DNA from 2 places in the Acidovorax sp. ACV01 genome. Region 2 is predicted to be linked to the other one. Evidence: riboswitches for the same ligand, from Rfam matches in the RefSeq annotation. Region 2 holds a riboswitch; the other holds the start of a gene.

Region 1 (3,041 bases), on a different contig from region 2:
CTATGACCGCGACCGGGATGGCGACGGAATTCCCAACCGCTATGACCGCGATCACCACGACCGGGACCGTGATGGCGTGTCCAACCGCCACGACCGGGACCGCGACGGCGACGGTGTGCCGAACCGCCACGATCGCCGTCCAGACAACCCGTACCGCAACTGACGGAGGGGCGAAGGCCGGGGGCGGCCCGGGAAGACCCGGGTGAAGCCGCCCTCTTCGCCTACGGCTGACCCCGCTCAGCGCCTACGTGGCGCAGCGCGCCGAACCGCCACCATGAACAGACCGATTCCGCAAGGAACATTAGGAGATCACCATGACCCGCCAGACATTCACTGCAGCCGCCCTCGCCCTGATGGCACTGCTGCCCCTTGCATCCGCGCACGCTGCACCGCAAGGCACCGTCATCATTCAATCGGGTCAGCCAGAACGTGGATACCAATCCACGCAGAACTACCAGGTGATTCCCGCCCCCCCACCTCCACGGCATGAAGCCGTGCCACGCCCACGCCGCGGACAGGTGTGGGAAGAAGGGCATTGGGAATGGCGTGGCAACCGCCACCGCTGGGTCCGGGGCCACTGGGTGCAAGCACGCAATGGCCACCAGTACCGCCAGCCCCAGTGGGTGGAGCGTGAAGGCCGCTGGGAAATGCAACGCGGTGGCTGGGACCGGGACGGTGATGGCGTTGCCAACCGCAACGACCGCGACCGCGATGGCGACGGCGTATCCAATCGCCGCGACAGCCAGCCCGACAACCCGCGTCGCAACTGATGGCGCTTGGGGGAGCCCAGCGCTCCCCGCCTGTCACACCAGATGAACCTCGGTGCGTCCGAGGCCTGGAAACTCAGCCACCACCACCGCACCCGGCGCCACCAACACGGTGCCTGTGCAGGAACCGGTGGTCACCCACTGCCCCGCGCGCAGCCCACCCAGGCTGCGCGCGCCTTCGTTGGCCAACCACACCAGCAGCCGGAGCGGATCGCCCGCCGCGTTGCCCCAGGTGGCGTGCTGCACGGCCACCATCCCGTTCACTGACAAACTCACCGCTTGCGCCAGGGGCTGCACCGCCGCCACATCGGCCACCCCCGTACCCACGACCAGTGCGCCATGGCAGGCCTGGTCGGCCAGGCGGCTCCATTCGCCCTGCAGCCCCCAGGCCGCAAACCGCGTATCGCACACCTCGATGGCGGCGCGCACCGAGGTCACGGCAGCCAGCACCTCGGCCGCACTGTAGGGCGTGGAGCGGGCGGGCAAATCGGCACCCAGCTCGTACACCAGCTCGGCCTCGACCCCCATCACGGCGAACCCTGCAGAAGACAAATGCACCGCCTGCACGGTTTGCGCCACAACCACCGAATCACGGGTGAGCGCTGCCCGCGTGGGCAGTGCCTGGGGCGACGCGGCGCCCACCTTCCAGCCTGCAATCTCCCCCCGCTCGCGCACCACGATGTCTTGCACGGCATAGGCCTGGGTCGCATCGCGCGGGCGCAGCGCTGCGGGCAAATCGAGCGGCCGGGGGGTGCGCCCCTGGCGGGCCATGGTGATGACGGCCGCGCTGGCAAAGGGATCGAAAGCGGTGTCGGGCATAGGGAAAGCGTCCTGGGCTGGGTCAAGTCGCTGGATTATGGCGACCTGCCACCTCCTACCATCAGCAACGATTGCCACCCATTAGCCGGCAAAAACACTTTGCCGCCGCCCGTGCCCTCCTAGAATGGGCCCCGCAGGAGAGCACGGCAGGCCACACGCCCGCCGCTGCACCGAAGGCGCAAACTCCCATACACGCTCAGGTCCCGTACTGCACCATTCATCAAAGCCGTCTGGAGAGCCGCCACGGGCACACCGTGGCGCACCGAAGGAGCAAACCGCGCGCCATGTGGGCTGTGTGGTGAATCTCTCAGGTACCAAGGACAGGGGGAGCGGCAGCTTGGCGGACGCGCGCCAACTGCTTGCTATATAAAAAATAGCTACCAACGCACGTCCATCAAGCGCTGAACCCTTAAAAGGCTTCAAAAATGCGCGTGATTGTTTTGGGTGCCGGTTTGCTCGGCGTGACTTCGGCTTATTTCCTGCAACAGCTCGGCCACGAAGTGACCGTCATTGACCGCCAGGGAGCCCCCGGCGCCGAAACCAGCTTTGCCAACGGTGGGCAGATCTCGGTCAGCCACGCCGAACCCTGGGCCAACCCCAGCGCGCCGCTCAAGGTGCTGCAGTGGCTGGGCAAAGAAGACGCCCCCTTGCTGTTTCGCCTCCGCGCCGACATGCGGCAGTGGCTCTGGGGCCTGGCCTTTCTGCGCAATTGCACGCCGGCGCGCACGCGCCACAACATCGAGCAGATCGTGAGCCTGGGCACCTACAGCCGCAGCGTGCTGCAGCAGTTGCGTGCAGCCACCGGCATCCAGTACGACCAGCGCACGCAAGGCATCCTGCACTTCTACACCAACGCGAAAGAGTTCGATGGCGCCCTGGCCCCGGCCGAGCAGATGCGCGCCCTGGGCTGCGAGCGCCAGGTCATCAGCGCCGACGAGGCCGCGCGCATCGAGCCAGCGCTGGCCCACATCCGCCCGCAGCTGGCAGGCGCCACCTTCACGGCCGAGGACGAATCGGGCGATGCCAACCAGTTCACGCGCGAGCTGGCCAAACTGTGCGAGGCGGCGGGTGTGCAGTTCCGTCTGGGCCACCACATCACGGCGCTGCGCGAGGCAGGCGGCAACATCGACCATGTGGAAGTGACCAACGCCGAGGGCCGCTTCGAGCGCGTGCAGGGCGACGCCTTCGTGCTGGCCATGGGCTCGTTCAGCCCGCTGCTGGCGCAGCCGCTGGGCATCCACCTGCCGATCTACCCAGCCAAGGGCTATTCGGTGACCATGCCGGTCAAGGACGCGTCCAAGGCGCACCAGGTGAGCCTCACGGACGACGAGTTCAAGCTCGTGTTCTCGCGCTACACCAGCCAGCAGGGTGATCGTTTGCGCATTGCCGGCACCGCTGAATTGAACGGCTACGACCGCCACCTGAACCAGGTGCGCTGCGACGCCATCGTGCGCC
Region 2 (3,041 bases):
CGTCGATGCCGATGTGGCGGGGCAGGAATTCGGTGGCGTTTTCAAGCTCGCCAAGCGGCAAGGCGGATTGCATCAACATGGTGGGGCAGTCTCGAAGAGGGAATCAGGGTCAGGCGTTCTTGGCGAAGTCGGCGTAGGTGGCTTCATCCAGCAGCGCATCGAGCTGGCTGGCATCGCTGAGCTTGACCTTGAAGAACCAGCCGGCATTGAGCGGGTCGGAGTTGGCCAGCGAAGGGTCGGCACGCAGGGCTTCGTTCACTTCGGTGATTTCGCCAGAGACGGGCATGTACACGTCGGCGGCGGCTTTCACGGACTCCACCACACCGGCGACATCGCCCTGGGCAAAGGTCTTGCCCACTTCGGGCAGGTCCACAAACACCACATCGCCCAGCGCGTCTTGCGCGTGGACGGTGATGCCGACCACAGCTGCATTGGCGTCAGCGGCGTTGATCCATTCGTGGTCTTTGGAGAATTTGACGGTCATGGGAAGGCTCCTCAAGCAACTAGAAAAATGAAAGGAATCTGCAATGTAGCGGGCGCAGGCGCGGTCTGTGCGCTGCGCCCGGCGAAATCAGCCACGGAAATAGTTGGCAGGCACAAAGGGCATTGCACGCACTTCCATCGGCACAGCCTTGCCACGCACGATGGCGTTCACACGCGTGCCCACGGCGGCGAAGGCGGGTGCGACATAGCCCATGGCCACGGGCTCGTTCACCGTAGGGCCCAGCAGGCCGCTGGTCACTTCGCCGATCTTCCGGCCATCGGTGCTTTGCAATTCGGTGTGTTCGCGCACAGGTACACGCTCCAGCGCCACCAGGCCCACACGTTTGCGCTGCAGGTTGGCGGGGTTGTCGATCTGCGCGAGCACCTTGTCGGCACCGGGGAATCCGCCTGCGCGTGTGCCTCCCGTGCGGCGCACCTTCTGGATGGCCCAGTTGAGTGCCGCTTCGGGCGGCGTGGTGGTGGTGTCGATATCGTTGCCGTACAGGCACAGGCCCGCTTCGAGCCGCAGCGAGTTGCGCGCACCCAGGCCGATGGGTTTGATTTCAGGCTGTGCAAGGAGGGCGCGGGCCAGGGTGTCGGCCTGTGCGGCGGGCACCGAGATCTCGAAGCCGTCTTCGCCCGTGTAGCCGCTGCGGGTCACGAAACACGTGCAGCCCGCAATGGCGAAATCGCCGCCCGTCATGAACACCAGCTTTTCCACGCCGGGCGCCATGCGCGCCAGGGCCGTGACGGCCTGCGGACCCTGCAGCGCGAGCAGGGCATGGTCGGGCATCGGAACCACGTTGCAGCGTTGGCCAATGCGTGCCTGGATGTGGGCGATGTCGCCCACCTTGCAGGCGCCGTTCACGATGACGAAGATCTCGTCGTTGCCCTTGTTGAAGAACATCAGGTCATCAATGATGGTGCCTTCGTCGGTCAGCAGCAGCCCGTAGCGCTGCTTGCCCACGGGCAGGTCGATCACATCCACTGGCATCAGGGTTTCAAACGCCGCTGCGGCGTCAGGGCCGACGAGCTTGAGCTGGCCCATGTGCGAGACATCGAACAATCCTGCCGCGCTGCGCGTGTGCTGGTGCTCAGCCATCAGGCCCGCAGGGTATTGCACGGGCATGGAATAGCCGGCAAACGGCACCATGCGGGCGCCCAGCTCGATGTGCAGGGCGTTCAGGGGCGTGGTGAGCAGGGGCGAGGATGTGGCAGGGGATGACATGGCGGACTCCGGGCAAATAGGGGCCGCGACCACAAAGGTGGCCACGGGATTTGCCCTGCTGTCCGCTTTACCTGAGAGATTCACCGCAGCGCCCTGGCTGGCCATGCGGTTTGCTCCTTCGGTGGATGGCCTCATCACGCGATGCGGTGGACCATCTCTCTCCAGCAAGGGAACGCCCGCATCACTGCGGGCGGTTGCCAGTCCTTTTGCCTGAGCGTTCGGCTGCTGCCTGCGCCTTCGGCGGCCCTTTTGGCAAACGTTGCAAAGGGCTCTCTCCTGACGGGCGCAAGTATATCCGCAGGTACCGTCGGCACCCTCTATTTGATGAAACCGAGCACGTGTGGCAGCCAGGTGGACAGCTGGGGCACGAAGGTCAGCAGCACCAGTACCACGCCATGGGCCCACAGAAACGGCGCCAGCTCGCGCACCAGTTGTGTCATGGGCACGCGCGACACGTTGCAAGTGACGAACAGCAAGCCGCCCACCGGCGGGGTGATCATGCCCAGCGTGAGGTTGTAGATCACGACCATTGCGAAGTGCACCGGGTCGATGCCCAGCTTGAAGGCCACCGGTGCGAGGATGGGCGCGAGCACCATCACGCCAGGCAGCGGCTCGATAAAGATGCCGAACAGCAGCAGGAAGATGTTCACGATGATGAGAAACATCCAGGGCGACAGCTGCATGGAGATCAGCCATTCGGCCATCTGCTGGGGAACGCCTTCAATCGTCAGCACCCAGGCGAAAGATGCGGACAGGCCGATGATGATCAGCACCGAGGCCGAGAGCAGCGCCGAACGCGCCAGGATGTCGGGCAGCGCCTTCCACTGCAGCGTGCGGTACACGAACTTGCCACACAACAGCGCATAGAACACCGCCACCACCGACGCCTCGGTGGGCGTGAACCAGCCTGCGCGCATGCCGCCCAGGATCACCACCGGCAGCAGGATGGCCGGCAGCGCCTTCCAGGTGGTCTGCAGGATATCGGCCAGCGGGGGCATCCTGCCGTCGCCCTTGTAGTTGCGCTTCTTCGATACATGGAAGTTCACCACGCACATTGCCACCGCGATGAGCAGACCCGGCAGCAGGCCCGCCACGAACAGCGCACCCACCGATACCGAATCGTCCTGCAGCGCATAGATGATCATGATGATCGACGGCGGGATGATCGGCCCCACGATGGCCGTGGCCGCCGTGAGGGCCGCTGCATACGAGCGGTCGTAGCCTGCCTTGTCCATCATGCGGATCAGCATGGAGCCTGGCCCGGCAGCATCGGCCAGCGCAGAGCCTGAGATGCCCGAGAAAAAAGTGAGCGACACCACGTTGGTGTAGC

The links. Region 2 has a riboswitch for glycine ahead of gcvT (glycine cleavage system aminomethyltransferase GcvT). Riboswitches for the same ligand answer to the same signal wherever they lie in the genome.
Region 1: linked by a shared signal. The riboswitch ahead of IB243_RS21595 (D-amino acid dehydrogenase) and the one ahead of gcvT (glycine cleavage system aminomethyltransferase GcvT) in region 2 are both predicted to bind glycine.

What each region holds. Positions count from the first base shown of each region.
Region 1 covers NZ_JACUZT010000008.1:154,614-157,654, forward strand. The annotation lists gene IB243_RS21580 (YXWGXW repeat-containing protein) at 1-163, shown strand, start outside; gene IB243_RS21585 (YXWGXW repeat-containing protein) at 315-770, shown strand; gene IB243_RS21590 (2-keto-4-pentenoate hydratase) at 804-1,586, opposite strand; glycine riboswitch at 1,807-1,920, shown strand; gene IB243_RS21595 (D-amino acid dehydrogenase) at 2,012-3,041, shown strand, end outside.
Region 2 covers NZ_JACUZT010000001.1:451,909-454,949, forward strand. The annotation lists gene gcvP (aminomethyl-transferring glycine dehydrogenase) at 1-79, opposite strand, end outside; gene gcvH (glycine cleavage system protein GcvH) at 110-484, opposite strand; gene gcvT (glycine cleavage system aminomethyltransferase GcvT) at 572-1,711, opposite strand; glycine riboswitch at 1,760-1,886, opposite strand; glycine riboswitch at 1,900-2,000, opposite strand; gene IB243_RS02135 (TRAP transporter large permease) at 2,029-3,041, opposite strand, start outside.